2 regions of the Stenotrophomonas sp. GQ19 genome follow, and region 2 is predicted to be linked to the other one. Evidence: predicted binding sites of a transcription regulator. Region 2 holds the regulator's gene; the other holds the start of a gene.
What was found. Region 2 encodes FliA, which starts transcription of late flagellar genes. Its sites were predicted from a motif close to TAAAGTTTNNCNNNCNNNGGCCGATAA; they were not measured.
Positions count from the first base shown of each region.

Region 1: AC6CHL_RS11195 (GGDEF domain-containing protein) is a predicted target of FliA. The motif match lies at 9,334-9,360, and genes of this name have one in related genera.

Region 1 covers NZ_JCAXES010000005.1:2,344-18,082, reverse strand. Annotated here, with positions in the region: gene AC6CHL_RS11225 (DUF3772 domain-containing protein) at 1-1,282, shown strand, start outside; gene AC6CHL_RS11220 (phosphoglycerol transferase I) at 1,362-3,464, opposite strand; gene AC6CHL_RS11215 (ABC1 kinase family protein) at 3,683-5,323, opposite strand; gene AC6CHL_RS11210 (DUF808 domain-containing protein) at 5,506-6,444, shown strand; gene AC6CHL_RS11205 (hypothetical protein) at 6,460-7,122, opposite strand; gene AC6CHL_RS11200 (RNA polymerase sigma factor) at 7,133-7,654, opposite strand; gene AC6CHL_RS11195 (GGDEF domain-containing protein) at 7,712-9,274, opposite strand; gene AC6CHL_RS11190 (Rossmann-fold NAD(P)-binding domain-containing protein) at 9,422-10,057, shown strand; gene AC6CHL_RS11185 (dihydrolipoamide acetyltransferase family protein) at 10,253-11,650, opposite strand; gene AC6CHL_RS11180 (SH3 domain-containing protein) at 11,647-12,000, opposite strand; gene AC6CHL_RS11175 (alpha-ketoacid dehydrogenase subunit beta) at 12,002-13,069, opposite strand; gene pdhA (pyruvate dehydrogenase (acetyl-transferring) E1 component subunit alpha) at 13,062-14,144, opposite strand; gene AC6CHL_RS11165 (tryptophan 2,3-dioxygenase) at 14,480-15,358, shown strand; gene AC6CHL_RS11160 (peptide MFS transporter) at 15,600-15,739, shown strand, end outside.
Region 2 covers NZ_JCAXES010000001.1:277,973-293,711, reverse strand. Annotated here, with positions in the region: gene AC6CHL_RS01200 (AAA domain-containing protein) at 1-5,296, shown strand, start outside; gene AC6CHL_RS01195 (hypothetical protein) at 5,293-6,654, shown strand; gene flhB (flagellar biosynthesis protein FlhB) at 6,710-7,840, shown strand; gene flhA (flagellar biosynthesis protein FlhA) at 7,837-9,945, shown strand; gene flhF (flagellar biosynthesis GTPase FlhF) at 10,100-11,842, shown strand; gene AC6CHL_RS01175 (MinD/ParA family ATP-binding protein) at 11,829-12,716, shown strand; gene AC6CHL_RS01170 (RNA polymerase sigma factor FliA) at 12,713-13,459, shown strand; gene cheY (chemotaxis response regulator CheY) at 13,476-13,868, shown strand; gene AC6CHL_RS01160 (protein phosphatase CheZ) at 13,868-14,482, shown strand; gene AC6CHL_RS01155 (chemotaxis protein CheA) at 14,487-15,739, shown strand, end outside.

The sequences.
Region 1 (15,739 bases), on a different contig from region 2:
CCTGCACCGTCGCCAGACCGACGAGGCGCAGGCCAAGCTGGACGCGCAGGTGGACGCCGGGGCCAAGCAGCCCAAGGCGCCGGTGCGCAAGAGTGGCTGGATCGTGCTGGCGCGGCTGGCCGGGCACGTGGTGGTGGCCGCGGCGGTGATCGCCACGCTGCTGGGCTATCTCAACCTGGCGCTGTTCGTGGCCCAGCAGCTGGTGTGGGGCGCGGTGGTGCTGCTGGCCGCCTCGTTGCTGCTCAAGTTCGCCGACGACCTGTCGCTGTGGCTGCTGTCGCCTACCAGCCGGGTAGGCAAGAGCATCGTGCTGACCACCGGGCTCAACGATGCCAAGGTGGAACAGGCCGGCGTGCTGCTGTCGGCGGTGCTGCGCATCGGCGTGATCCTGCTGGCGGTGCTGGCGTTGACCGCGCCGTTCGGCAACCTCAATACGTTCTTCAGCGCCATGGACTCGCTGTCCAACGGGCTGACCATCGGCACCACCACCCTCAAGCCCAGCAGCGTGCTGTATGCGGTGCTGGCCTTCCTGGTGGTGTGGGCGGTGATGCAGGCCTTCCAGAACTGGTTGACCAACACCTACCTGCCCAAGACCGACCTGGATGCCGGGGCGCGCAACTCGATCAGCACCGTCACCCGTTACCTGGGCATCATCGCGGCGGTGCTGTGGGGGCTGACCGCGCTGGGCATCGGCTTTGAAAAGCTGGCGCTGGTGGTCAGTGCGCTGTCGGTGGGTATCGGCTTCGGCCTGCAGGCGATCACCCAGAACTTCGTGTCCGGCCTGATCCTGCTGGCCGAGCGCCCGGTGAAGATCGGCGACTGGGTGAAGCTGGGCGACCAGGAAGGGGACATCAAGCGGATCAGCGTGCGCTCCACCGAGATTCAGGTGGGCGACAAATCCACCCTGATCGTGCCGAACTCCGAGCTGATCACCAAGACCATCCGCAACATGACGATGGGCAATGCGCAGGGGCGCATCCAGATCCAGTTCGCGGTGCCGCTGAGCACCGACGTGGCGGCGGTGCGGCAGATCCTGCTGGACTGCTACAGCGAACACGTGGGCGTGCTGGCCGAGCCGGCACCGTCGGTATTCATTGATTCGATCGCCAACGGCCAGGTAGCGATCAACAGCTTCGCCTACGTGTCCGGCCCGCGCGCGGTGTATGGCGTGCGCAGCGACCTGTACTTCACGATGCTGCAGAAGTTCGCGGCGGCGCATATCGCGCTGTCCTCGCCGACCGATATCCATCTGGTCCGCGATCCGGCAGCGCCGCAGGAGTAGGTAGGTACCGACCGTTGGTCGGTACGAACACCTGACGATGCGACGGCATGCCGACCAACGGTCGGCATCTACCGGGGTTTTACCCGCGGTTGCCGCGGCGCGAGGGCACCAGCGCGAAATTGTCCACGGCCAGCTTCTCGGCGTGGTTCAACCACGCGCGGATCTCCAGGTCGTCTACTTCGTGGTCCAGGCCGAACGGCACGCTGATGCGGCCTTCGGCATCGGGCTGCACCCACTGCTGGGCCACCACCACCTTGCGCTGCGAGGACACCGCTTCGATCCAGAAACCGCGATCAGGCGACTGCTTGGCCACGAACTGCAGCATGTACTGGCCGGCGCGGGTGCGGCGGCCTTTCTGGGTAATCATGTGCGCCTGGCGGATGCTCGGGCGCGGGCCGTTGAACGGTTCCAGCGGGCCATCCACTGCAAAGCCGGTGCGCAGCGCATCGTCGCGGTATAGCTTGATGCCTTTGTCACGGTTGACCAGCATCGCGCACCAGTCGCCATCGGCCGAGCCATCCTCGAACGCCGTGCAGCGGTCCACGTAGGCCAGGGTGTTGGCCGGGTCGGCGTCATCGAACTGCTTGGACGTGTTTTCCAGGTACACCGACTTCAAGTCGAACTGCTTGTCGTATTCCAGCAGCACCGGCGGCTGCACATGCTGCAGGCCGATCACCACCTGGTTGTCGTCATCGATGCGCAGCTGGCGGGTCTTGTCGCCCAGCCACAGCGAACGCGAGAAGGCCAGATAACGCGGGTAGTCCTTACCGTTGTCACGCAGCGCCGCAGCGCTGGCACTGTCGGTGCGTTCGGGATCCAGCAGCGAGCGGCCGAAGCCGATCGCCTTGATGGCCGGGTCGATCAGGCTGAGCAGCGTGGCGCCGGAATCCAGCGTGGAGCCGGCGGTGGTGGCCAACTGGCGCGGGGCGATGTCCTTGCCCAGGAACAGCAGCAGGTTCTCGCGCTTCTGCTTGGCCAGCACATGGCTGAGGTCGTTGGGCATGGCCAGGTGATCGGAGGCGATGACGATCAGGGTGTCCTGCCCATACGGGCTGGCCTGGATGCGATCGACCAATTTCGAGATCAGGCCATCGGTGCACTTGAGGGCGTTGAGCAGGCCGATGTTGCCGTACTCGCTCTGGTAGCGGGTGCGCTTGCAGGCCACCGGCAGGTGCCCGGCCGGATGGTGGGTGTCCATGGTGAGCGTGGTCAGCATGAACGGCTGGCCGGCCTTGGACAGCTGCTCGAAGCGGTCATAGGCCTTGTCCAGCAGCACGTCGTCGTGCACGCCCCAGGTGGAGAAGTGCGAGCGCGCCACCTTCTGCGTCTTGAACCAGGCCAGGTCGTCCACCGCGTCGTAGCCGTGCGTGGCCAGGAACTGGCCCTTGCCCGCGAACTGCCCGTTGGCGCCGCCCAGGTAGTGGTTGGTGTAGCCCTGCTGCTTGAGGTAGTCGCCCAGGCACACCGCTTCGGGCAGGAAGCTGCCCATGCGGCCCATGCTGTTCTCATCGTCCTTGGCGGTGGTCAGCGGCACGCCGCACATCGACGACACCAGCCCGGCGATCGTCCAGCCGCCGCCTTCGGCCGAGACCAGCCCGCGCACATCCAGCGCCTGGCCCGCCAGCCGGTTGAGGTTGGGCATCAGGCCCGGGAAGGTGGTTTCATCGAGGTAGGTGCGCTCCAGGCTTTCGCCGTAGATCCACACGATGTTGCGCGGCTTGGCCAGCGCCTGTTGCGGAATGGTGTACTCGGGTGCGATCACGGTGTAGTCCACCGGGCGCATCTGCTGGTACAGGCGCAGGCCGTCGCTGTACAGCGGGCTGACCGCAATGGCCACCAGCCACATCGCGACGAAACCACCGAACACCGCCTTGCCGTGTTCGATGCGGCGCCAGCGCTGCATGCGTGCGGCCGCCAAGGGCAGCAGCGAGACCAGCAACAGCGCGATGTAGGCGGCGATGTAGCCCTTGAAGTCCGCTACGCCCGCGCCTTCCATGTCGGCGCCCAGGTGATACAGCGTGGCCGCGTTGAGCCCATCGCCGGACAGCTTGTTGATCAACCACCACGTACTCAGCAATACCAGCAGCACGGACATCAGGCTGGCCTTCCACCATATCCACTTGCGCGAGGCGAGCAGCAACCAGGAGAGCAGCAACAGAGTCAGCAGCAGGATCCAGAGCATCGGCGGTATCGGTAGTGGAGACAGTTGGTGATGGACGCCATGACGACGTATTTCCCATCCGACCGGCTGTCCAACCACATCTGCATGACAAGCCGATGACCCGATCATGCATGCACGAACCTGACTGAAATGTTTGTTTCAGGATGCTGAAGATGCGCTACAACGCATCGTGTTTCCAGGTGTAAAACACACGTGAAGAAATGCGATGCAGCGCGGCATCATCGATGGCCGCGCTCTTCCTTCGAACGCGCACGGCGATCAAAGATCAGCGCGCTGAGGATGATGCCAAGGCCTAATGCCACGCCGATCAGCATCAAGGTGAATGCGATGGCCGGATACCCGAACAGGTGCCAGCCGGTATCCACTTTCATCATCATCGCTGCGGCAAGAATCAACGCGGCGGTAACAATGCCGGCCGACACGCGGTTGGCGATCTTCTGCAGGTTTTCCATCAGCCGCGATTCTTCCAGCCCGGTCACTTTCATCTGCAGGCGGTTCTCGGCCAGCAGGGCAAGGATGTCGGACATCTTGCGCGGCCCTTCGCGCAGCAGCTGCTGTATCTCCATGGCTTCGCTGGCCAGGTTGGCCGCCGACAGCGATTTCTTCAGGCGCGCACGCATCACGTGCTGCAGCTGTTTCTCCACGATGCGGCGGGTGTCCAGGTCGGGCGACAGCAGCCGGCATACCGTTTCCAGGTTCAACAGCGCCTTGCCGAGCAGGCTCAGTTCCGGCGGCGTGCGCAGCCCGCTGGCAGTGGCGATGCGGACCAGGTCGAGCACCACGCGGCCTTCGGAGAAACTGGTGTTGGCGGCATAGCGTGCAATCATCTGCCCGGTTTCGCGCAGGTAGCGTTCTTCGTCGAACGATTCCAGCCGGGTACTGATGCCGATGATCTCATCGGCCACTTCCTCGCCACGCCCGTCCACGGCGGCGAACAGCAGCTTGAGCAGGCGCTCGCGCAGGCGCGGTGGCATGTGCGCGACCATGCCCAGGTCGAAGATCGCCAGGCGACCCTGCGGGGTGACGCGCAGGTTGCCCGGGTGCGGGTCGGCATGGATTTCGCCATGCACGAAGATCTGGTCGATGTAGCCGCGGATCAACGCGGCGGCCAGCGGTGCCATCGGTTCTTCGGTGCGGCGCACATCGGGAATCATGTCCACCCGCACGCCGTTGGCCAGCTCCATGGTGAGCACGCGGTGGCTGCAGTAGTCCCAGATCGGCTGCGGCACCCACAGCGGCTTGAACGGCTTGAGGTGCTGGCCGAAGCGCTGCAGGTTTTCTGCCTCTGCCTGGTAGTCCAGCTCCTGCATCAAGGTCTTGGCGAACTCGTTGAGCCAGTCGCGCAGGCGTACCCGGCGGCCCACCTGGGTGAGATGGTCGGCGGCCAGCGCGAAACTGCGCAGCACCTCCAGGTCCGAGCGCAGCTGCGCGGCCACTTCCGGCTTCTGCACCTTTACCGCCACCTCGCGGCCATCATGCAGCTGCGCGCGGTGGACCTGCGCAATGGAGGCGCACCCCAGCGGCACCGGGTCGAAGCTGGCAAACAGCTTGGACACCGACGCGCCCAGCTCCTGCTCGATGATCTGTACAATGCGCTCGACCGGAATCGGGGCCACCTTTTCCTGCATGCGTTCCAGCGCGGTGGCAAATTCCACCGGCACCATGTCCGGGCGGGTGGACAGCATCTGCCCCAGTTTGACGAAGGTGGGGCCGAGCGATTCCAGGTCGGTGACGAACTGCTCCGGATTGCCCTCCGGCGGGATGTCGTGCACCGCGCGGGCGTCCAGGTTCATGCCCGAAAACACCCCGGAGTTCCGGTAACGCAGCAGCAGGCGCAGGATCTGGCTGCGGCGGTTCATGCCTTTTACCAGCGATGGCGAGCCAGGGGCGACGGGCGTGGTATTCAAGCAGGGCTCCAGGACGGGTGTCCTCGGCAGTGTGCGGGCGGGGAGGTAGTGGGGCGGTGAATCCGCAGGCATCTACCGCGAACGGGCCAGGATCGGGCAGAATCCACGCTTCCCGCTTGATCTATTGGATTGCCATGGCCGGTGCCAGCCTGTTTGCGTTGCTCGATGACATTGCCACGCTGTTGGACGACGTGTCGGTCCTGACCAAGGTCGCGGCCAAGAAAACCGCCGGCGTGCTGGGCGACGACCTGGCGCTGAACGCGCAGCAGGTTACCGGGGTCAATGCCAACCGCGAGCTGCCGGTGGTGTGGGCGGTGGCCAAGGGCTCGCTGGTGAACAAGGCGATCCTGGTGCCGGCCGCGCTGGCGATCAGCGCGCTGGAAGCCTGGCTGCGCGGCAAGGGTTACCCGGTGCCGATCGTGGTGCCGCTGATGATGATCGGCGGCGCGTTCCTGTGCTACGAGGGCGTTGAAAAGCTGGCGCACCGCTTCCTGCATTCCAAGCAGGAGGACGAACAGCACAAGGCCGAACGGGTCAAGGCGCTGGCCGACGAGAAGGTCGACATGGTGGCCTGGGAAGGCGAAAAGGTGAAAGGCGCGGTGCGCACTGACTTCATCCTGTCGGCCGAGATCATCGTCTTGTCGCTGGGGGTGGTCTCGGCCGCCCCGTTCCTCAACCAGGTCACCGCGCTGGTGGTGATCGCGCTGGCCATGACGGTGTTCGTCTACGGGCTGGTGGCCGGCATCGTGAAGCTGGATGACCTGGGCTTGTACCTGTCGCGCAAGGGCGCGGGGCTGGCCGCATTCGGCCGTGGCCTGCTGATCGCCGCGCCCTGGTTGATGAAGTTCCTGTCGGTGGCCGGCACCGCGGCGATGTTCCTGGTGGGTGGCGGCATCCTGGTGCACAACGTGCCGGCGCTGCACCACGCCGTGGTCGGCCTGGGTGGCGAAGGCCAGTGGGGCTGGCTGATCAACGCGCTGGGCAACATGGTGGTCGGCGTGATCGCCGGTGCGATCGTGCTGGCCGCGGTGATGGGGTTCCAGAAGCTGCGCGGCAAGAAAGCGGCGCACTGACAGGCGCGCGGTCTGTCAGCCGCCGTTCCAGTCGCGCAGCGCCTCCAGCTCGGCGCGTGCGCGGGCCAGGCGACGCCCGGACAAGGCATCGATCGCGCGCTGCAGGCGGGGTGACGCCGGGGCCTGCCGCTGCCAGCGCCGGGCCAGGAGCAGCAGGGCGGTCATCAGCGCCGCCCCGGCCACCAGCGAGATCAGCAACGCGCGTGCGGCGAAGGCGGACAGGTCGATGCCCCACGCCTGCCACGCCACCAGCACCGGCACCGCCAGCCACAGCCAGCACCAGGGCAGCCCGAGCAGCAGTTCGCTGGCGGCGGTCTGCATGCGCAACACCGCCAGTTGCCGGGACTGCTGCAGCACCGGCTGGTCGGGCTGCAGTTGCCCGCGCAGGTGCAACCGGGCCGCGCTGACGATGATCACCGCCACGCAGTAGACGTGCAGCGCCACGGCGCTGAGCATCACCGCCAGCGGTGGCTGCTGCCACCACACGCTGCCGCAATACATCGACAGCCCCAGCCAGAACAGCAGCTGCACCACCTGCAGTGCACTGAACGCCGACAACTGGCGTTGCGCGGCGTACTGCCGGTGGCGGCGCCAGCTGTTCAAAGCGGCGGTGGCCTCGCTGTCGTCGGCATCGCCGCCGGCCTGGTGCCACAGCTGCTTGAGTGGATCGGTATGCATGACGGTGGCCTCAGGCGGTGGGGTCGAAGCGCGCGCGCAGCTGCTGGCGCAGGCGGTGCAGGCGGGTGGACACGTTGGCGGTGCTGATGCCGAGAATGTCGGCGATCTGGCGGTGGTCGTGATCGTCCAGGTGCAGCAGCATCAATGCGCGGTCCAGCGGCGGAAGCGCGCGGATCGCACCCTCCAGCTGCTGTACGGCGTGCTGCTGTTCGGCCGGTGCACCCTCGTCCACCGGCAAGGTGTCTTCATCCAGCGCGGCGTGATGGCGCTGGCGCAGTTGCTGCCGGCGCACCTGCGAGATGGCCACGTTGAGCGCGACCCGGTACAGCCAGGTGGAAAAGCGGGCGCGTGCCGGGTCGAAGCTGTCGAATGCATCCCAGGCCTGCACGCTGATGTCCTGGATCAGGTCGAGCCGGTCTTCCTGGTGCGCGCAGTAGCCGCGTGCGATCTTCAGCACGATGCCGCGGTGCTGGTCCAGCAACGCGGCGAAGCGCAGGCGCGGGTCGTGGGCGGCAGGGGTGTTCATGTCCATACCAGGGTGATTCGCACGGAGGCGGCCGTTATCACAGCGCCTCGGCGGGCATGCCGGTCACCGGGGCGCGTCGGCCGCCTGCACGCGGTTCTTGCCGACCCGCTTGGCCGCATACAGGGCCGCATCGGCGCGCCGCAGCAGGCCATCCACCGGTTCGCCGGCGTGCCATTGCGCCACCCCGGCGCTGAAGTGCACCGGCACCCGCGTGTCGTCCAGCTGCAGGGGGCGCTGGGCCAGCGAGCGCTGCAGCCGCAGCAGGGTGGACATGCTGTCGGCGGCCGGTGTTTCGGGCAGCAGCAGCACGAACTCATCGCCGCCGATGCGGGCGATCGCATCGGTGCTGCGCAGGTGCAGCTGGCAGACCGCCACCAGGTGGCGCAGCACGGCATCGCCGCCGGCATGGCCGTGGGCGGTGTTGGTCTGGTGGAAGTCGTCCAGGTCGATCAGCGCCAGGGCCAGCGGGTGGCCATGGCGGCCCGCCCGTGCCAGCTCGCGGTCGACCAGTTCGTCGAAGCCGCGGCGGTTGAGCGCCCCGGTCAGCGGGTCGGTGCGGACCAGCCCGGACACATCGCGCAGTTCCTGCTCCAGCTCGGCGATGCGTTGCTCGGCCTGTTCCACTTCGCGGCGTGCATTGCCCAGGTGGTCGCGCGCCTGCAGTGCCTGCTCCTGCACGCGGCCGGTGTCCTGCAGCACGCCCTGCAGCAGCTGGCTGAGGTCGGCGATGCTGCGCGCTTCCTTCAGGGCCAGCGCATAACTGCTGATCCGGTCGTGGTACTCGCCGGTGCTCACGGCCATGCCGTCGAGGCGCTCGATGAAGCCGCCCATCAGGCCCTTCATGGCCGCCTTGGATTCGACGATGCCCTGTTTGAGCAGGCCCTGCTTGTAGATCACTTCGCGCAGGTTGGCGCGCGCCTGGTCGACCGAGTCGCGGTCCAGCGGGCCGCTGATCAGCTGGCGCACCGCATGCACCTGCCCATGCAGCCAGCTGCTGTCATCGAGCAGCTCGCCGATGTTGTCCAGCAGCAGGTCGAACAGGCTCAGCAGCAGTTCCTGCTGTTCCTGCCAGCCATCGCTGCGCACGCCGATCTGGTGGGTCAGCTCGCGCAGGCGCAGTTCGATCGGTTGCAGCGGCTGGCCGGGGTGCCAGTGGCGCAGGTCGGCGGCGATCTGCGCCGGCTCCTCCCGCAGCTCGGGCATGTTCTGCAGCAGGCTGGCCACGGTCACGCCCAGCGTGTGCCGCAGCAGCTCGCGCAGGCGCAGGCTGTCGGGCTGGCCGTCGGGGCTGTCCTGCTCGATGGTGCGGATGTACTTGTCGATCAGCTGGCGCATCGCGCGGCCGTAGCTGACCCAGTCGGCACTGCGCTGGGCCGACTGCAGGCGCAGGCCCATGTCGCCCAGTTCGCCGGGCAGGGTGGACATGCCGTTGGCGAAGGCCGCCAGCAGCGGTTCGGGGCTGTCGATGCCGGCGAACAGGCGCTGCAGCATGGCGCTGGTGCCGCCCTTGGGGCCGGGCGCGTCCACGCTGGCCGTGTCGATCACCCGGCTCTCCACCTGGCGCCGCGACAGCAGCCGGCCCACGGCGGTGCCGGGGCTGGGGGGAGCGTCGTGCGGGTCGGTCATGCGCGGATCCTTGGCGGGTCACCGGCGGGGCAGCCGGGCGGGTGGAAGAGGTTGGAACAGTATCGGCGCGGTGCAGGCCGGCTTGAACGCGGGAGGGGCACGGCAGCTGTGCCACGATGGTAGGCAATCTGACGGTGGGAGCGTGCGATGAAGGTGATGCTGGTGGGGGCAACCGGGCTGGTGGGCGGGCAGGTGCTGCAGCAGCTGCTGGATGACCCGCGTTGCGATGCGGTGGTGGCGCCCACCCGGCGGCCGCTGGCGCATGCCGACCCGGCCCTGCACAACCCGGTGGTCGACTTCGAGCGGCTGCCGGTGGACGCACCCTGGTGGGCGGTGGATGCGGTGATCTGCGCGCTGGGCAGCACCATCAAGCAGGCCGGCAGCCGCGCGGTGTTCTCCCGGATCGACCACGACTACCCGCTGCAGGTGGCCACCCTGGCCCAGGCCCACGGCGCGCACGCGTTCGTGCTGAATTCGGCGATGGGCGCCGACCCGCAGTCGCGGATCTTCTACAACCAGGTCAAGGGCCGGCTGGAACAGGACCTGCGCGGGCTGGGCTACCGCTCGCTGACGCTGGTACGCCCCGGCCTGATCGGCGGCGAACGCAGCGAACGCCGCACCGGCGAGCACCTGGCCAGCGTGGTGCTGGGCGCGCTCGGCCCGGTGCTGCCACGCGCCTGGCGGATCAACCCGGCGGTGAACATCGCCGCGGCCATGGTGGAGGCGGCGCTGGCCCCGCGCCCGGGCGTCCAGATCGTAGGCGCAGCAGACCTGGCAGGGTAGAGCCGACCGTTGGTCGGCTGCAGGAAACCCAACCGGAGGTAGAGCCGACCGTTGGTCGGCTGCACGGTATCCGGAGGAGCCGGCCAGCGGCCGGCACTACCGGGTGCGGAAACAACAACGGCCACCTTGCGGTGGCCGTTGTCGTATCCGTCATTGCCCGCCGACCAACGGTCGGCCGCTACCCGCCCACGTAGATCAGCTGGCCAGCGCCAGATCATCCAGCATGGCCCGCAGGAAACGCGCAGCTTCACCGCCGGTAGCCGCGCGGTGGTCGAAGGTGACCGACAGCGGGATCACCTTGTGCGCTTCCACGCCGCCCATCACCGGGGTCATCTGGTGGCGGGCACGGCCGGCACCGACGATGGCCACGCACGGCGGCACCACGACCGGGGTCGCGTAGCGGCCGGCGAACATGCCGAAGTTGGACAGCGAGATGGTGTAGCCGCTCAGCTCGGACGCGGCGATCGAGCGCGATTCCACCTGCTCGCGCAGGCGGTTCACGCCCTCGCGGATGCCACGTGCGTCGAGCATGTCGGCGTTGCGCAGGGCGGGCACGAACAGGCCGTCGTCGGTGTCCACCGCGATGCCGATGTCCACCTGGTTGTGCAGCGTGCGGGTGAGCGCATCGCCGTCGAACCACGCGTTCAGGGCCGGCACCTTCTGGCAGGCCACCACGATCGAGCGCACCAGGCGCGCGGTGACGTCGTTGCCCGGCACCCAGGCGTGGATGTCGGCGTCGTCGTTGAGCGTGGTCGGCACGACCTTGCTGTGCGCATCGGCCATGACCCGCGCCATGTTGCGGCGCACGCCCTTGAGCGGTTCCGGCTGGCCCTTGGCCACCACGCCCGGCGGCTGGGTGCGCATCGGGCGACCGGCGGCCGACAGCGGCGTACGCGATTCGGCGGCGCGCGCCACCGGTGCCGGTGCAGCTGCAGCCGGAGCGGCCACGGCGGCGCGTGCCGGCGCAGCGCCGACCTTGGCGCTGCCATCGGCGGCGGCCTGCTTGACGTCGGCCATGGTTACCGCGCCATCGGTGCCGGTGGCACGCACCCGGGTAAGGTCCACGCCCAGCTTGCGCGCGGTGGCGCGCACGGCCGGCACGGCCTTGACCCCGCCCACGGCGACGGCCTGTTCGGCGTGCACGGCATTGGAGCTCTGCATGGCGCCAACCACGGTGCCGGCGTCATCGCGCTCGGCGCCGGGCTTGGCAATCTCGCCCCCGTTGTCCGACGCCACCACCCTGTCCGGCTGCGCGGCCGCGGTCTGGCCGGTGCTGGGGGTGGGCGACGGCGCGGCGTGCCCGTGGCTGTGGCCGGTGTCCTGGCCATCGGCGCGCTGCGGCATGTTCGGGTCCAGTTCGAACTGGGCCAGCACGCTGCCGGTGGGAATGATGTCGCCTTCACCGCCGGCCAGCGCCAGCACCTTGCCGGAGAACGGCGAGGGCACTTCGACCACGGCCTTGGCGGTCTCCATGGACACCAGCGGCGCGTCGAGCGCGATCACGTCGCCTACCTTGACGAACCACTCCACGATCGTGGCGTCCGGCAGGCCTTCGCCGAGGTCGGGCAGGTGGAAATTCTTGTTCTCACTCATGTGCAGTTCTCTTCCAGCAGTTCGAGATCGCGGGCCGGCAGCCAGCCCGTCGCGCCGTTCGCGCGCTCGGACCACCACCAACCACCGTGTTCATGATGCAGTTTGACCAGTTCACCGCTGTCCACATCCAGTTCGCGGGCGTCATAGTCGCGCAGGGCTTCTGCGCGACCTTCGTCCAGCAACTGCAACCACGCCACCGGTGCCCAGCCGGCACGCCCGTCATCGGTGCGTACCCAGGCAAACGCCGGCCATTCCTCGTCACGAACACCCAGTTCGACGATCTGGCCGGTGCGGAACCGGAGCGGGTTGGGGTACTGGCTGCGGTACGGGCCTAGGAGGCGGGCCCGCACGTCAGCCTGCCGCAATGGCGCGTTTGGCCGCGCTGACGATCCGGTCCACGCTCGGCAGGTACTTCATTTCCAGGCGGAACAACGGAATGTGGGTGTCATAGCCGGTGACGCGCTCGACCGGTGCCAGCAGGTCGTACAGCGATTCCTCGGCCAGGCGCGCGGCGATTTCCGCACCGAAGCCGGCCGTCTTCGGCGCCTCCTGCACGATCACGCAACGGCCGGTCTTGGCCACCGATTCGGCGATGGTGGCAAAGTCGAGCGGACGCAGCGTTGCCACGTCGATCACTTCGGCACTGATGCCTTCGCCGGCCAGCTTGTCGGCCGCTTCCAGCGCTTCCTTCACCTGCGCGCCCCAGGTCACCAGGGTCACGTCGGTGCCGTCGCGCAGCACGAAGCACACGTCCAGCGGCAAGGCTTCGCCGTCATTGACGACCACTTCCTTGTACTGGCGGTAGATGCGCTTGGGCTCCATGTAGATCACCGGATCCGGTTCGCGGATCGCGGCCAGCAGCAGGCCATAGGCGCGCTGCGGCGAGGACGGCAGCACCACGCGCAGGCCCGGCACGTTGGTGAAGATCGACTCGTTGGCTTCGCTGTGGTGCTCCGGCGCGCGGATGCCACCGCCCCACGGCACGCGCAGCACCATCGGGCAGTGCAGGCGGCCACGGGTGCGGTAACGCAGGCGCGCGGCGTGGCAGATGATGTGGTCCACCATCGGGTACATGAAGCCGTCGAACTGGGCTTCTGCCACCGGCTTCATGCCCTGTGCGGCCAGGCCGATGGTCAGCCCGGCGATGGTGGTTTCATCCAGCGGGGTGTCCAGGATGCGGTCGGCGCCGAAGCGCTGCTGCAGGCCGGCGGTGGCGCGGAACACGCCGCCGTTGACGCCCACGTCTTCGCCCAGCACCAGCACCGACTTGTCGTGCTCCAGCTCCCAGGCCAGCGCCTGGGTGATGGCTTCGATGAGGGTGATCGGGGTGGTGGTCATGATGTCTTCTCCGCGCGCGACGGCGGCGCTGTCGGCGGCGTTGGTCTGCGCGCTGGAGGCGCCGTTCTTGATCTCATCCATGGCGCTGCTCCAGGGCGATCGCCTGCGCACGCTGGGCCAGCAGGTCCTGCGGCGGATCGGCATACAGGAAGTCGAACATCGCCTCCACCGGCTGCACCGGAGTATTGAGGTACAGGTTCACTTCTTCGTCCACGCGCTTGCCGCACTCGGCGGTCCAGGCGGCTTCCTCTTCCTCGCTCCACACACCGGCGTTGGTGAGGTACTTGCGCAGGCGCAGCATCGGCTCGCGCTGCCAGGCATCCTTCACTTCGGCGTCGTCGCGGTAGCGGCGCGCGTCATCGGCGGTGGTGTGGTCGGACAGGCGGTAGGTCATCAGTTCCAGCACGGTGCCGCCGTCGCCGGCCAGCGCGCGTTCGCGCGCCTGCAGCATGGCGGCCATCACCGCGATCAGGTCGTTGCCGTCCACCTGCAGGCAGAACAGGCCACCGGCCAGCCCCTTCTGCGCCAGTGTTTCGGCGCCGGTCTGGGCCGAACGCGGAACCGAGATGGCCCAGCCGTTGTTGACGATGCACAGGATCAGCGGGAGCTTGTAGGCACCGGCGGAGTTCAGGGCAGCGTAGAAGTCGGTCTTGGAGCTGCCGCCATCGCCACACACCGCCACCGCGATCTGCTTTTCGTTGTTGAGCTTGAACTTCAGCGCCGCGCCGGCCGCATGCAGGCACTGGGTGGAAATCGGCACGCAGAACGGGAAGTCCTTGGCCGCGTTGCCGCCGTAGTCGTTGCCACGCTCGTCGCCGCCCCAGTACATCAGCACGTCGTGCGGGCGCACGCCACGCATGAACATCGCGCCGTACTCGCGGTAGGACGGTGCGAACACGTCGTCCTTCTGCATCGAGGCGCCAATGCCCACGTGCGCGGCTTCGTGGCCCAGGCAGGCCGCGTAGGTACCCAGCTTGCCGGTGCGCTGCAGCGCGATCGACTTGCCGTCGAACACGCGCACGAACAGCATCTGCTTGAACATCGGCAGCAGCGCGCGTGGATCGCGCAGGGCCTCGGGCAGGTCATCGCGGACGAGCGTGCCGTCCGTGTCCAGGTACTGCAGGTATTCGATCTTGAACTCAGCGGCAACCGTCATTGCGTACTGCACCTTCGACAGGAAGTTACAAATGATATGAATTGCCATGTTAAGGAAGGCGTACGAAAAAGCCGTCCTGCGGCGCAGCAAGTGTCCCGGTGGACAATACGCCCATATACCCCGTAAGGGGCGCGAAATGCCAATGACTGCAACGTATTCAGTTGCTGCAACCGGGCATGAGCGGCGGTTGCCGGGGCAGGGCGGGTGGCCGCCGCCGCCGGTCTGCCCGCGCAGAATCCGGGCCCGCCCCGGGCACCACACGGCGGCGCATGGCGCCCGCCGCCCGGGAGCGCATGCTGTGCGCTACCCTTTGACCCCCTCATTTGGCCCACGCCATGTCCGTCGAGAAGAACCAACGCGACCTCGAAGCCGGTATCCACACCGATCTGCAGGGGCGCCTGACCTACGGCGGCTACCTGCGGCTGGACCAGCTGCTCAGCGCCCAGCAGCCGCTGTCCAACCCGCCGCACCACGATGAGATGCTCTTCATCATCCAGCACCAGACCTCCGAGCTGTGGCTGAAGCTGCTGGCCCACGAACTGCGCGCGGCCATCGGCTTCCTGCAGCGCGACGAGGTCTGGCAGTGCCGCAAGGTGCTGGCGCGCAGCAAGCAGGTGCTGCGCCAGCTGACCGAGCAGTGGTCGGTGCTGGAAACCCTGACCCCGTCCGAGTACATGGGCTTCCGCGATGTGCTGGGCCCGTCCTCGGGCTTCCAGTCGCTGCAGTACCGCTACATCGAGTTCCTGCTGGGCAACAAGAACGCGCAGATGCTGCAGGTGTTCTCGCACGACCCGGCCGGCCAGGCGCAGCTGCAGGAAGTCCTGGACGCACCCAGCCTGTACGAGGAATTCCTGCGCTACCTGGCCCGCTTCGGCCACCCGGTGCCGGCCGAGTACACCGGCCGCGACTGGCAGCAGCCGCACGTGGCCGACGACGCCCTGCACCCGGTGTTCGAGCGGATCTACCAGAACACCGACCGCTTCTGGCGCGAGTATTCGCTGTGCGAGGACCTGGTGGACCTGGAGACCGCCTTCCAGCTGTGGCGCTTCCGCCACATGCGCACGGTGATGCGGGTGATCGGCTTCAAGCGCGGCACCGGCGGCTCCAGCGGGGTCGGCTTCCTGCGCCAGGCGCTGGAGCTGACCTTCTTCCCGGAGCTGTTCCAGGTGCGCACCACGATCCGCAACGACGACCCGATGCCGCCGGACGCCTGAGTCCGCGCGGGCACCGATCGCCCTATTCATCATGACGCCCGGATGACCACGGGGCTGCCCGCAGCCCCCGCCGTTGCTGCGCTGGCGGGCGATCCCCGACGGTTGCAGGTGCAAGTTCAGCGAGCATGCCGCCACCTGCACGGATCAGCGTGTATTTGACGTGAACGCCGTTGGTCTGGGATTCTCCCGCGCTGTTCGCACATCGGACGTGCATGTCTTCCACCGAACCCAGGAATCCCGCATGAGCGTAGACGCCGCCGCGAAATCCGTTCCCGACCCGGCGCTGCCGGATTTCAAGACCACGCTGGGCCATCCGCGCCCGTTGTGGATGCTGTTCATGACCGAATTCTGGGAGCGCTTCGCGTTCTACGGCATCCGCTG
Region 2 (15,739 bases):
GGCCCGCGACCGTCACCAGCGCTGGCAATGGCCGCAGGTGGCCGACTGGCTGGCCGGCATTGCCGTACCGGCGCCGCCGGCGGCGCAACACGCGCAGGATGAGGGCGACGGCGCCAGCCTGCCGCTGGGCACGCGCCGCTACCATCGCCCCGCGGTGTTCGCGCTGGCCGCCGCCCAGGCCGACGGCTGGGACCAGGCCCTGGACCATCTGCTGCGCGGGGGGATCGTCACCTGGGCCGAGCAGGTCGGCCTGCCCGCCACCCGCATCGCCGGGCTGCGCCAGATCGCGCGCCACGAAGGCATCGAGGACGATTTCCGGCTGATGCTGGCGTTGAAGGTGCTCAACCCGGAAATGCCGTTGATCCATCGTGGCGACATCGTCACGCCAGGCTGGTTGCTTGAGCACCCGCTGGAGGGCTACCGGCTGGTCAGCGGGTCGGTGCCGGACCTGCTGGAACACCTGCAGACCGACAACTGGCTGTGCAGGCTCAAGCGGCGCGAGGAAAGCGTGCGCCAGCGCGCGCTGCACCAGCACATCGCCCTGGTCGAGGAATCCCTGCGCGTCTACCTGCTGTCCACCTCGCGGGCCAAGCTCGCCTCGCAATGGCAGGAACGCCAGCGCCTGCTGCCCGACACCGCGCATCCCGGGCTGCTGTCGCTGGCCGAGCGCAGGGTGGTGGCCGAAGAAGACCTGATCGTGTTGCTGAGCGCGGAAATCGGCCAGTTCCGCAGCGCCGAGGCCATCCTCGCCGAGGCCGCCACGCTGGCCGCCAGCGCCGGTCTCGAGGCCTTCGACAACGACGCAGCCGCGGCCCTGCTGCTGCACCCGCGTACCGAGCTGTATCGCAGCGTGGACGCGCGCATCCTGGGCTTCGCCCGTTCCGGCCTGCCCGTGGTGGATGGCTGGGCCGAACAGTTCCGGCTGGAGCGGCGCATGCCGCTGGCGCGCGCCCTGGTGGTGCTGGCCGTGCCCGCCAGCCGCTGGCTGCAGCCCCAGAAGCAGCAGTACGTCTCGCAGATCCTGGACTTCTTCGAAAAGAAGGTCGTCACCGCTGTGATGCGCGGGCCGCTGGTGCGCATGAGCATCGGCAAGACCACCGCACGCGTGGACATGCACGAAGTAGACAGCACCCGGCGCCCCGCCGCCGCACTGCTCGATCACCTGTTGCAGCGCAACGCGCGCGCCGTCCAGCTGGACCCCGAATCGTTCCAGCGCACCCCGCAGCTGGAACCCCGCCTGATGGCCCTGGCACGGCAGAGCGCGCTGTACAAGCGCGACACCGGCATCGACGGGCTGTATCTGGGCTTTCCGTTCCTGCTCAGCCGCGATCCGCGCGGCACGTCGCGCACCCGGATCATTCCGCTGCTGCTGTGGCCGGTCACGCTGCTGCTGGAACCGGGCACGCGCGGCCAGGTCGGGCTGGCCTTCGATGGCGAACGCGAGGAAGTGCGGCTCAACCCTGCCCTTGAAAGCGTGCTGGGCACCGAAACCTGCAAGCGCTGGCGCAGCACCGCCGACGAACTGCTGGGGCGCTCGGCGATCCGGGCCGCCGATGTGATGGATGCCTTCGGGATGCTGGCCACGATCCGCTCGCGCAGCCTGGTGGGCCTGCCCCCCAGCAGCGTGGAGGTGGCCCCTTACCAGGACGAACTGGACTGCGCCGCAGTGCTTTTCCATGTCACGTTCATGGGCCAGGCCATCGGCGAAGACCTGCGCCAGCTCAAGGTTCTGTCGCCGTCCGGCACCGGTCTTGAAACCGCGTTGCGGCTGGCACCGCCGACCGACGCCGACAGCCCCCCGCCGCCTGCCGCGCCAGAGCTGCAGCGCTACTTCACCGTGGCCAGCGATCCCTCGCAGGAAGCGGCGGTGCTGCAGGCACGGCAGGGGCCGGGCCTGTTGATCGAAGGCCCACCCGGCACTGGCAAGAGCCAGACCATCGTCAACATGGTGGCCGACGCGATCGGCCGGCAACGCAGCCTGCTGATCGTCTGCCAGAAGCACGCTGCGTTGGAAGTGGTGCACAAGCGCCTGGTCGCCGAAGGGCTGGGCCAGCGCGTGGTCATGCTCAACGACGTCAACCGCGACCGCGAACCGGTCATCCGCAGCATCCGCGAGCAGCTCGACGCCCTGTTCACCGCCGGCGCCACGCAATCGGCCTGGCAGCAGCAGCGCCAGCAGGTAGCCGCGCGGATCGAGGCGCTGGAAGGCGAACTGGACCGCCACCAGCACAGCCTGCACCAGATCGACGACGCCACCGGGCTGAGCTACCGGCGCCTGCTCGGCGAACTGATCGCGCTGGACACCGGCACGCCCCCGCTGGTTCTGCCGGCCCTGCGCCAACGGCTGCTGGCACTGGACCTGCCCACCCTGGTGCAGCGCGAGGAAGCGTGTGCGCCGTTGATCCGGTTGTGGCTGCCGGCGCGTTACGAAGGCAGCCCGCTGGTGCAGTTGCGTCCCTTCGCGGCCGACGCGGACACCCTCGCCGCGTTCGTTGCCGCCCTGCAGGCGTTCACTGCGGCCGAACAGCACCGGCAGGCGATCCTGCTGGCACACCCGGCCAGCTTCGAGCTGGACGATCCCGCTCCGCACCAGGCGTGGAAGTCGGCGCACGTGGCGACCCTGCTCGGCCTGGACGACGCACAACGGATCCGGCTGGCGCGCTGGCTGCCGCTGTTCCGCACCGCACGCGCGGGCCAGCCAAGCCAGGGCGACATCGCGCTGGACCGGCTGCACCAGATCGAGCACGCCGTGGCGGCGCTCGACCTCGACGCCTTCTCCAGCACGCTGTCGCCGGCCCTCACCGGCGTCGACGAGCGCACGCTGGCGCAGCTGCAGCGCGACGCCGCGCGCGTCCTGGGCGCACGCGGCCTGCTGGCCCGCCTCAACCCGCTGCACCTGCTGCGCCGGCGACGGGTGAACCGTGTCCTGCAGGAGCAGTCCCACGCGATGGGCGAAGCAGGCGCCGCAGCACTGCTGGCCGCCGCGACGCTGGAAGCACGCTTGCGCCCGCTGCGCAGCGAACTGGCCGGCCTGCACCAGCAGCTGGCGCTGGACCCGGTGGGCCAACAGACCGGCATGGCGCTGGGCCCGATGGCACGCGCCAGCGGGCGCCAACTGCTGGACGTACAGGCACTGGCCCAGGCGCTGGCGCAGTCGCCACGCCCCCAGCAGGCCGATGACGCTGCCCTGGCGGGCGACCGCGCGCACCTGGAGGCACTGCTGCAGGACCTGGATGCCTCGCTGGCGCGGCATGCCGCCCGCCATGCCAGCGCGCAGCAGCTCGGCTTGCTGGCCGACTGGCTGGAGCAGACGCTGACCGACGCATTGGCCGCGGCCATCGCCCACAACCAGAGCAATGCCCAGGTGCTGCAGCACCTGCAGGATGCCCTGCCCCATCTGGCCGCCTACCAGGCCTTCCGCGGGCGCGCCGGGCAGCTGTCGGCCGCAGACCTGGACCTGCTGGCACTGCTGCGCCAGCTGCAACCGCAGCTGGATGCCCTTCCCAGCGACGCGCTGGAGCCGGCCGTGCGCCGCCTGCTGCATCGCGAAGCACGGCTGGGCTGGAAGCACCGCATGGAGCAGGCGATCCCGGCGCTGCAGTTCGGCCAGGATGAAACCCAGGCCAAGGTCGCCAGCCTGGCCGCTGCCGACCAGCAGATGCGCCGGCTCAACCGTCAGATGCTGGGCACCCACATCGACCTGCAGCAGTTGGGCAACCGCAAGCAGTGGGAAGACGTGACCCGGCTGACCGGGCGCCGTTCGCGCCGCCTGCGCGAGTTCATCGAGCTGGGCAGCGAACTGGGCCTGATGCACCTGCGCCCGATCTGGCTGATGAACCCGGACGTGGCCAGCCGCGTGCTGCCACTGCAGGCCGGGCTGTTCGACACGGTGATCTACGACGAAGCCTCGCAGATGCCGGTCGAGTTCGCCCTGCCCACGCTGTTCCGTGGCCGGGTCACGGTCGTCAGCGGGGATGAGAAGCAGATGCCGCCCACTGCCTTCTTCTCCAGCCGGGTGGAAAGCGATGAAGCCGAGGTCTTCGATGGCGACGAGCCCGATGCCGAGGTCGATGCCGAGCAGCGCGACGCCTTCGAGGAAACCTGGAACCGGCGCGAGATCAAGGATTGCCCGGACCTGCTGCAGCTGGCCCGCAATGCCCTGCCCAGCACCACGCTGCAGATCCACTACCGCTCGGCATACCGCGAACTGATCGGCTTCTCCAACGCAGCCTTCTACGGCAACCGGCTCAACGTGCCGGTGCGCCATCCGCGCAGCAGCATCGCGCGGATCAAGCCACTGGAACTGATCCAGGTCGACGGTGTGTACCAGCACCAGAGCAACCCTGCCGAAGCGGCACGGGTGGTGGAGTACCTCGCCCAGTTGTGGCAGCACCCCTATGCCGCCCGCCCCTCGGTGGGCGTGGTCACCTTCAACCGCAAGCAGGCCGAGCTGATCGAAGAGCACCTGGAGCAGCGCGCCGGGCAGGATGCCGCCTTCCGTGCCGCGTTCGCCGAGGAACGCGAGCGCAGCGAAGACGGCGAGGACATGGCGGTCTTCGTCAAGAACGTGGAAAACGTGCAGGGTGACGAGCGCGACATCATCGTGTTCTCCTCCACCTTCGGCCGCAACGCGCAGGGCACCTTCCGGCGCAACTTCGGCGTACTCGGCCAGACCGGCGGCGAGCGCCGCCTCAACGTGGCCGTCACCCGCGCCCGGCAACGGGTGGTGATGATCACCTCGATGCCGATCGCCGACATCTCCGACCTGTTCAACACCCAGCGCGCCCCGGCCAGCCCGCGTGACTACCTGCAGGGGTACCTGGAGTACGCCCGCGCCCTGTGTGCCGGCGAGTTCGACGGCAGCGCGCGGCTGCTGGATCGCCTGCAGACCGATCGCAGCGTGGCCAACCGCACCCACGCGGCGCCCGCCGACGGCTTCACGCAGATCGTTGGCGCCTACCTGCAGTCGCTGGGATGGGACGCCGCGGCCGCCAGTGAAGGTGACGCATTCGGGCTGGACTTCGCCATCGAACATCCCGACACCGGCAACTTCGCCATCGGCATCGAGTGCGACGCGCCCAGCCACCCGCTGCTGGCGCATGCCCGCGCCCGTGAAATCTGGCGGCCCTCGGTCCTGCGCCGCGCCATCGGCGGCATCCACCGGGTGTCCTCGCATGCCTGGTACCACGACGGCGAGGCCGAACGGGCACGGCTGCGGCTGGCCATCGACGCGGCCATGGCCCCCGCCCCGGTGCCGCCCCCGCCTGTCCCCGCACAACCGGAAACCCTGCCATGAGTGGTCCCAAAGTCGTCCGCATCGTGACTGCCGAAGAACTGCTGGCCCTGCGTGAAGCGATGCTGCACCGGCTGGACCAGGCGGTGGCGCGCTGGCAGGCCCAGTGTGAGCGCGTGGGCGAGAGCGACGCATCGGCGGTGGCCGCGGTAATGGCACGCCGCCAGGCGCTGCAGGCGCTGTTGGCGGACAGCGACAACACGCGGTATGCGCTGCTGATCGAGGCCGAAACGGCCTTCCTGCAGGCCGACACCCGCGACCGCGAGGCGCGCGCCATCGACCGCGCTGCCGCAGGCCGCCAGCAGCAGCGGCGGCTGCGCGACAACGCCGCCGCCGTGCTCAACACCCTGCAGGACCGATCCGTTGATGCAGACGCCGGCCTGCTGCAGTCGCTGCAGGCACTGGCCGACGGTCACCCCGGTACTGACGCGGAGGCGGTGCTGGCCCGTGCCTTCGCGCTCCTGTCGCCGCCGGACGCGCAGGCAACGCTGAGTGATGACCAGCGCGCGTTGGCCGCCGCATTGCAGACCGCCACGCCCACCCCCACGCTGGCCGACTGGGCCGCCCGGCAGCCCGCCGACCCCGAGCGCGAGGCGCGCCTGCTGCGCGTGGACCGCCATATCGCCGAACTGCAGTTGCTGCAGGGCGCGGCAGTCGCTGCACCCTACCTGGAGGCGCTGCACAAGGCCGAGCAGGAAACCGCCCCGCAACGGCGCAACCTTCTGCTGGACAGCCTGGTACTGGACCTGGCCGCCGCCTCGGCCGCGTTCGCCCAGCGCCGCACGCAGCTGGAACAGCTGCAGGATGTGGCCAGCAGGCTGGCTGCCGTGGACCCTACCGAGCATGCGCCGTTGCTGACCCGGGTGGCCGCCTGCAGTACCGACACCGCGCTGCCGCTGCTGACCGAGCTCACCCTGCAGTGCGACACCGCCCTTGCCAGCCACCAGCAGGCGCTGGCGGCAGTTTCCCGGCGCCAGGCCGTGCTCGACGGGCTGGCCAGCCTCGGCTACGAGGTGCGCGAAGGCATGGCCACCGCATGGCAGGACACTGGCGCGGTCGTTCTAAAGAAAGCTGCCACCCCTGGCTATGGCGTTGAGGTGGGCGGCCGTGCAGACGGCGGGCGCCTGCAGGTCCGGGCCGTGGCCCTGGCGACCGACCGCGACCGCGCTCGCGACCGCGACATCGAAACCCTGTGGTGCGGTGAGTTCGGCCGGCTGCAGGCGCTGCTGCACGGGCAAGGTACCGCGCTGGTGATCGAACGGGCCCTGGGCGTGGGTGAGGTGCCCTTGAAGGAGACCATCGCCACCGCGACGCAGTCCGACCAGGTGCAGGTCTCGCGCGCACGCAGCGGCCCGGCCTGACGTCACGGAACGGTTCTTGCACGACCCCGGGTAATCCCCCCGTGTCGTGCAGCCCATGTCCGAGAACGAACAAGCCGGCGAAAAGACCGAGCAACCTACCGAAAAACGCCTGCGCGATGCCCGCGAGCAGGGCAACATCCCGCGCTCGCGGGAGTTGGCCACCGCCGCGGTGTTCGGTGCCGGCGTGCTGGCGCTGATGGCCTATTCGGGCAGCATCAGCAGCAGTGCCAAGGCCTGGATGAAGACGGCGCTGAGCCCGGAACCGGGCCTGCGCATGCACCCGCAGGCCCTGTTCGGCCACTTCGGCGAGCTGCTGCTGCAGCTGCTGTGGGCGATGTGGCCGTTGGTGCTGATCTGCCTGCTGGCCAGCTTCCTCGGCCCGGTGGTGATGGGCGGGCTGCGCTGGTCGAACAAGTCGCTGATGCCCGATTTCAAGCGGCTCAGCCCGATGGCCGGCATGAAGCGCCTGTACGGCCCGGAGGCAATCGCCGAGTTCACCAAGTCGCTGTTGCGCATCGCCTTCGTCGGCACCGCCGCCGGGCTGGTGGTCTGGCACGGCGTGCGGCCGCTGCGCGACCTGCTCAACCAGCCGCTGGAAACAGCCATGGTGCACGGCCTGGGCTTCACCTTGAAGCTGATGCTGGCCACCGGCGGGGCGATGATGCTGCTGGCCGCCTTCGATGCGCCCTACCAGCGCTGGAACTGGATGCGCAAGCTGAAGATGACCCGCGAAGAGCTGCGCCGGGAAATGAAGGAAAGCGAAGGCAGCCCGGAAGTGAAGGGCCGCATCCGCCAGCTGCAGCAGCAGCTGTCCAACCGCCGGATGATGGAAGCGGTGCCCACCGCCGACGTGGTGGTGGTCAACCCCACCCACTACGCGGTGGCCCTGAAATACGAAGGCGGCAAGATGGGCGCCCCCACCGTGGTGGCCCTGGGCGTGGATGAAACCGCCCTGCGCATCCGTGAAGTGGCCGACGGCAACAAGGTCGCCATCGTCTCTGCCCCGCCTTTGGCACGCGCCTTGTATCGGGAAGGTCAACTTGGAAAGGAAATTCCCGTGAGACTGTATTCGGCCGTAGCCCAGGTCCTGTCCTACGTTTACCAGCTGCGCACCTGGCGCGGCGGTCCGATGCCGGCCGCCCCGAGCATCAACGTGGATGAATTCGGCACGGGAGGCCGCGCATGAGCGCCCAGCCCGTCGGTGCCGGCATGAACGCCCGCAAGGTCCTGGACATGATCCGCAACGGCCTGGGCGCGCCGTTGATCGTGCTGGCGCTGCTGGCCATGGTGGTGATGCCCCTGGCCGCGCCGGTGCTGGATGCCCTGTTCACCTTCAACATCGCCATCTCGCTGATGGTGCTGCTGGCGGTGGTGTACGTGAAGCGTCCGCTGGACTTCACCATCTTCCCGATCGTGCTGCTGATCACCACCATGCTGCGGTTGGCGCTGAACGTGGCCTCCACCCGCGTGATCCTGCTCAACGGCCAGAACGGCCACGAGGCGGCGGGCAAGGTGATCGCCGCGTTCGGTGAGTTCGTGATCGGCGGCAACTACGCGGTCGGCATCGTGGTCTTCGCCATCCTGACCATCATCAACTTCGTGGTGATCACCAAGGGTGCCGGGCGCGTGTCCGAAGTGACCGCCCGCTTCATCCTGGACGCGATGCCCGGCAAGCAGATGGCCATCGATGCCGACCTCAACGCCGGTTTGCTGACGCGCGAGGAGGCCAAGGCCCGCCGCGAGGAAGTGCGTGAGGAAGCCGACTTCTACGGCGCGATGGACGGTGCCAGCAAGTTCATCCGCGGCGACGCGATCGCCGGCATCCTGATCCTGTTCATCAACCTGCTCGGCGGCCTGGCCGTCGGCGTGCTCCAGCACGGCATGCCGTTCGGCGACGCCGCCGCCACCTACACCCTGCTGTCCATCGGTGACGGCCTGGTGGCCCAGCTGCCGGCGCTGCTGGTGTCCTCGGCGGTGGCCATGCTGGTCACCCGCGCCTCGCGCTCGCAGGACATGGCCCAGGCCATGATGGGCCAGGTGTTCGGCCAGTACCGCGCGCTCACCATCGCCGCGGCCATCATGGGCGTGGTCGGGCTGGTGCCCGGCATGCCCAACGTCGCCTTCTTGACGCTGGCCGCCATCCTCGGCTTCGTGGCCTGGAAGGCCTGGAAGAAGAGCACGGCCGCCGCGCGTGCCGCCGAGACGCCGGCCGCCAGCCGCGGCGAGACCCTCGGCCTGCCCGGTGCCACGCCCTCGCCCACCGCCGAACTGACCTGGGACGAACTGCGCCCGGTCGACCCGCTGGGCCTGGAAGTGGGCTACCGGCTGATCCCGCTGGTGGACAAGAACCAGGGCGGCGAACTGATGGCGCGGATCAAGGGGGTGCGGCGCAAGCTCACCCACGACATCGGCTTCCTGATTCCGTCGGTGCACATCCGCGACAACCTGGAACTGCCGGCCACCGCCTACCGCCTGCTGATTCACGGCGTGCCGGTGGCCACCGCTGAAATCCACCCCGACCGCGAACTGGCGCTGGACCCGGGCAGCGCGCTCGGTGCGCTGGAGGGCATCGCCGGCAAGGACCCCGCGTTCGGCCTGGATGCCACCTGGATCCAACCGCACCAGCGTGCCCACGCCGAAACCATGGGCTACACCGTGGTCGATCCGGCCACCGTGGTGGCCACCCACCTGTCGCACCTGATCCGCGAACACGCGCCCGAACTGCTCGGCCACGAGGAAGTGCAGCAGCTGCTGGCCAACCTGGCCAAGAGCGCGCCCAAGCTGGTGGAAGACCTCACCCCGAAGTCGCTGCCGTTGTCGGCGGTGGTGCGGGTCCTGCAGAACCTGCTGATCGAACGCATTCCGATCCGCCAGCTGCGCAAGATCGTCGAATCGCTGGTGGAGAACGCGCCCATCAGCCAGGACCCGGCCACGCTGACCGCTGCGGTGCGCAACGCACTGGGCCGTTTCATCGTGCAGGAGATCGCCGGCATGTCGGCCGAGCTGCCGGTGTTCACCCTCAACCCGCAATTGGAACGTGTCTTGCAGGAGTCCACACAGGGCAACGGCGCCGCACTGGAACCCGGACTCGCTGAGCGACTGCACCAAAGTCTGGCCGAATGTGTCAGCAAGCAGGAAGCGAAGAATGAGCCGGCGGTCGTGTTGGTACCCGGCCCGGTGCGTGCCGCGCTGGCACGGCTGGTGCGCCACAGCGTCCCCTCGCTGTCGGTGCTGGCCTACAGCGAGGTACCCGAGGACAAACGACTGAAGCTGGTCGGCACGATCAGCTGACGTCGGAACCCCGACGGACATGTGCCAGAAAACAGACACACCCCCATTTCGATATCAACGCAGCAGGACATAAAGGGAAACCCGGACCGTGCAGACCACCGACAACCAGCGCTTCCCTTCCACCACCCCGCCGCCCCAGTCCCGGTACCACAGCATGAAAATCAAACGCTTCGTCGCTCCCGATATGCGCTCGGCCATGAACCTGGTGCGCAAGGAACATGGTCCTGATGCGGTGATCCTGTCGAACCGGCGGATCGAGGAAGGCGTCGAGATCGTGGCCGCGGCGAATTACGACGAAGGTGCGGTGCAGCGTGCGCTGGAAGCAGCGCGCAAGGACGTGGCCCCGGCCCCGGCGCCGCGACCGCGCAATGCCGCCGATGCGGTGATCGCCGCGGTGACCCGTCGCAAGCCGACCGTGGTTGCCGCCGAACCGGTGGCCGCCACCACCTCTGCGGTGGCCGCGCTGGCCCGTGCCGCGGTGGGTGCCACCGGCCGTACCCTGGACACCGCCAACGAGATCGTGCCGCCGCCGGGCAGCAGCGGTTTCGCGGCCACCCTGGCCCGCGCCGCCACCGCCCCGGCGGCCGGCATGAGCGCGCTGCCGGAACAGATCTTCGCCCCGTTCAACGTCGAGCAGGCCGCCGCCGCGTCGCCGGCACCGGCACAGTTCGAGCCGGCTGGCGCCGAACCGGCCGTCGCCACCGTCGCCCCGCCGATCAACCGCGCCCGCTTCATCATCGACCCGCCGCTGGACGACGAACCGCACTTCCAGATGCATGTGCCGACTGCCGCCGTGGCGATGCCGCCGCTGCCGGTCAGCGTCACCGTGCCGCCGGCCCTGCCGGTCGCCGAGGCCGTCGCCACCGCCGTGCCGCAGGCGCTGGCCGCCGTCGCCGAAACCCGCGTCGAAAACCCGGCGCCGGTGGCCGTCACGGAACCGGCGCAGGCCCAGCCGCAGCCCGCCGCCGAACTGGTGGTGGTGCAGCGCGATGACGAAGAGATCCGCCAGCTGCGCCATGAAGTGGCCGGCATGCGCCACGTCATCGAACGCGAAATGCACCGCTTCACCGACGAGCGCCTGCGGGGGTCGCCGGTACGCGCCGCCGCGCTGGACCTGATGGACGAATACGGCTTCGACGCCGGCATCAGCCGCGACGTGGCCATGCAGATCCCGCTGGACACCGAAGCCCACCGTGGCCGCGGGCTGATGCTGGGCCTGCTGTCGCGCAAGCTGCCGATCGCCCCGGTTGACCCGCTCGAGTCCGGCGGCGTGATCGCCCTGGTCGGCCCGACCGGTGCCGGCAAGACCACCACCATCGCCAAGCTGGCCTCGCGCTTCGCCGAGAAGCATGCCGCCCGCGACGTGGCCCTGGTCACCACCGATACCGGCCGCATCGGCGCCCGCGAGCAGCTGTACGGCTTCGGCCGCCAGCTCGGCATCGCGGTGCACGAAGCCAACAGCGGCAGCGACCTGAACCAGCTCCTTGAGCGCCTGCAGGACTACAAGCTGGTGCTGATCGACACCGCCGGGCTGGGCCCGCGCGACCGTGCCCTTGCCGCCCAGCTGCAGTGGCTGCGCGCCGCCGAGCAGATCCGCACCCTGCTGGTGCTGCCGGCCAACACCAGTTTCGGCGACATGGACGAGGTGGTCCGCCGCTTCAGTGCCGCCAACCCGCAGGGCGTGGTGCTGAGCAAGCTGGACGAAACCGGCCGCTTCGGCACCGCCCTGTCGGTGGCCGTGGACCACCGCCTGCCGATCACCTGGGTCACCGATGGCCAGGACGTTCCCGAAGACCTGCACCGGGCCAGTGCCGCCAATCTTGTACTTCGCCTTGAAGATTTGCGCCGCGCGGCCGATATGCCCTGCAACCCGGAGTTGAACCATGCCGTCGCGTGAGTACGCCAAGCTGACCAAGACCTTCCCGTTGTCTGCCACCCGCAGCCAGCCGCTGGGCCCTGTGCGCACCATCGCCGTCACCGGCGGCAAGGGCGGCGTGGGCAAAACCAACGTGTCGGCCAACCTGGCCGTGGCGCTCGCCGACATGGGCAAGCGCACGCTGCTGCTGGACGCCGACCTGGGCCTGGCCAACATCGATGTGATCCTGGGCCTGCAGCCCAAGCTGACCCTGGCCGACCTGGTCGCCGGGCGCTGCACCCTGGATGAAGTGATCATGGAAGGCCCCGGTGGCGTGCTGGTGGTCCCGGCCGCATCGGGTCGCCGGCACATGGCCGAACTGCAGCCGGCCGAGCACGTGGGCCTGGTCAACGTGTTCTCCGAACTGGAGCGCGAGCTGGACTTCATGGTGGTGGACACCGCCGCCGGCATCACCGACGGCGTGCTGACCTTCTGCCAGGCCGCCCAGGACACCGTGGTGGTGGTCTGCGACGAGCCGGCCTCGATCACCGACGCCTATGCCCTGATCAAGGTGCTCTCGCGGGAACGCGGCGTGGACCGCATCCAGGTGGTGGCCAACATGGTGCGCGACCCCAACGAGGGCCGCGTGCTGTACGAAAAGCTGACCCGGGTCTGCGAGAAGTTCCTGGCCGATGTGTCGCTGAACTACCTCGGCTGCGTGCCGCAGGATGACTGGCTGCGCCTGTCGGTGCAGCGCCAGCAGCCGGTGGTCAAGGCCTACCCGTCCAGCCCGGCCGCCCAGGCGATCACCGAAATCGCCCGCCGCACCGCCCGCTGGCAGGCCCCGACCGAGCCGCGTGGTGGGGTCGAATTCTTCCTGGAACGCATCCTCAAGCAACGCGGGGTGACCGCATGAAAGGCGCCGCACAATACAAAGAGGTGCAACGCACCGCCGCCAACGAATGCATTGCCCAGCATTCGGACCTGGTGCGCCGCATCGCCCACCACCTGGCCGCGCGCCTGCCGGCCAGCGTGGAAGTGGATGACCTGATCCAGGCCGGCATGATGGGCCTGATCGAAGCCTCGCGCAGCTACGACGCCGACCAGGGCGCCTCGTTCGAAACCTATGCCTCGATCCGCATCCGCGGCTCGATGATCGACGAGATCCGCCGGGGCGACTGGGTACCGCGTTCGGTGCACCGCCGCGCCCGCGACGCCGCGTCCACCATCCGCCGCCTGGAGCAGAGCACCGGCCGTGCCGCCAGCGCCACCGAAGTGGCCGCCGCCATGGACATGCCGCTGCCGGACTACCTGCGCCTGATGGAAGACGCCGCACGCGGCCAGGTGCTGAGCCTGGAATCGCGGATCGAGGACCAGGGCGAGCTGGACACCGTCGCCCAGGGTGGCCCGACCCCGCAGCAGGTGCTGGAGCGTGGCGAATTCGGCCGCGAACTGGGCAATGCGATCGGCCTGCTGCCCGAACGCGAACAGCTGGTGCTGTCGCTGTACTACGAGCAGGAACTGAACCTGAAAGAGATCGGCGCCGTGCTGGGCGTCAGCGAGTCACGCGTGTGCCAGATCCACGGCCAGGCCGTGCTGCGCCTGCGGGGCCGATTGAAGATCTTCGAGGCGGCCGACGCCGGCCTCGCGAACACTTGATACCGAGGAAAGTGCTTTGAACAAGAACATGCGTATCCTGATCGTCGACGATTTCTCGACCATGCGTCGTATCGTCAAGAACCTGCTGGGCGATCTGGGCTTCACCAATACGGCCGAAGCCGAGGACGGGCATGCCGCGCTGTCGCTGCTGCAGAGCCAGCCGTTCGATTTCGTGGTCACCGACTGGAACATGCCGGTGATGACCGGCATCGACCTGCTCAAGGCGATCCGCGCCGACGCCAAGCTGAAGACCCTGCCGGTGCTGATGGTGACCGCCGAAGCCAAGCGCGAACAGATCATCGAAGCGGCCCAGTGCGGCGTCAACGGCTACATCATCAAGCCGTTCACCGCGCAGACCCTGGAAGAAAAGCTCGGCAAGATCTTCGAACGCCTGGCAGCGAGCGCCTGATGGAAACCCTTCGCGACAAATCCGCGCTGGTCCAGCGCCTGCAGGACGCCCTGGCTGCGCTGGAAAGCGGCGATGAAGCCGGCTGGCGCCGGGAAATCGACGCGCTGGCTGCCTTGCGTACCCAGCCGATGATGGCCGGCCTGAACCGGCTCGCCCGCGAACTTGGCCAGGCCCTGGGCGAACTGCCCAGCCTGCCCAGCGAAGCCGGCGAGCTGGACGATGCCTGCGCGCGCCTGGACCACGTGGTGACGATGACCGAACAGGCCACCCACCGCACCCTGGACCTGGCCGAGGAATGCCGGGCGCTGACCGAACAGCTGCGTGCCAACGGCCTCACCGCCGACCAGGACCAGCAGCTGGACCGGATCCGCCACAACCTCACCGAGATCGCCCTTACCCAGAGCTACCAGGACCTCACCGGGCAGATCATCCGCCGCGTGGTGGGGATCGTGCGTCGCGTGCATGAAGGGTTTGGCGCACTCGGCCTGCCGCCGCAGGACGACACCGCGCACAAGCGTGACAACGGCCTGGCCGGCCCGGCCGTGAGTGGCCTGGACCGTCACCAGGTTTCACAGGTGGATGCTGACGACCTGCTTTCGGATTTGGGGCTGTAACACCATGAGCGCTGTTCCAGACGATATTGCCGCCGATTTCATCCTCGAGGCCCAGGAAATCCTGGACCGCCTTGGCGAACAGCTGGTGTCGCTGGAGCAGTCGCCCCAGGACAGTGACCAGCTCAATGCGGTGTTCCGTGGCTTCCACACGCTCAAGGGCGGTGCCGGCTTCCTCGGCATCCAGGCCATGGTCGAGTTGTGCCATGCCGCCGAGGAAACCCTGGGCATGGCCCGCTCCGGCAAGGCCACCCTGCAGGCCCACCACTTCGACGCCGCCCAGCAATCGCTGGATTACCTGCAGTCGATGCTGGATTCGGTCTCGGCCGGTACCGAGCCGGGCTACGCGCCGCCGGAACTGATCGCACAGTTCGACGTCAACGGCCCGGCCACCCCGGCCGCTGCCGTTACGCCGGCCACCGGCGAACTGATCAGCGAAGACGAGTTCGAAGCACTGCTCGACACCCTGCACGGCGGCGCCGCCCCGGCAGCGGTGGCCAGGAAGGCAGACGACGGCCTGATCGGCGAAGACGAATTTGAAGCCCTGCTCGACCAGCTGCACGGCGGCGCCGTGCCCGGCGCCAAGCCCGCAGTCGCGGCCGCCCCGCCACCGCGCGCACCGGCCGCACCGCCGGCCAAGCCGGCTGCCAACAAGCCGGTGGCCGAGGCCGAGCACACGGTGCGCGTGGACACCAAGCGCCTGGACGCCATCGTCAACCTGATCGGCGAACTGGTGCTGTCACGCAACCGCCTCAAGACGCTGCGTGCGCGCCTGCACGACGAAGAACTCGACCGCGCCGTCTCCACCCTGGACATCGCCACCGCGCGCCTGCAGTCGGCGGTGATGCGCACCCGCATGCAGCCGGTGGGCAAGGTGTTCTCGCGCTTCCCCAAGGTCGCCCGCGACGTGGCGCGCAACCTGAAGAAGGAAGTGGAACTGGAGCTGGTCGGCGCTGAAACCGAGCTCGACCGCAACCTGGTCGAGGCCCTGGCCGACCCGCTGGTGCACCTGGTGCGCAACGCCATCGACCACGGCGTGGAAACCCCCGACCTGCGTGAAGCCCAGGGCAAGCCGCGCAGCGGCCACGTGCGGCTGTCGGCGCAGCAGGAAGGCGACTACGTCAGCATTGAAGTGCAGGACGACGGCGCCGGCATCGATCCCGAACGGCTGCGCCAGAAGGCGCGCGAAAAGGGCCTGATCGATCCGGAAGCGGCGGCCCGCCTGACCAGCGAGGAATGCCTGCACCTGGTGTTCCTGCC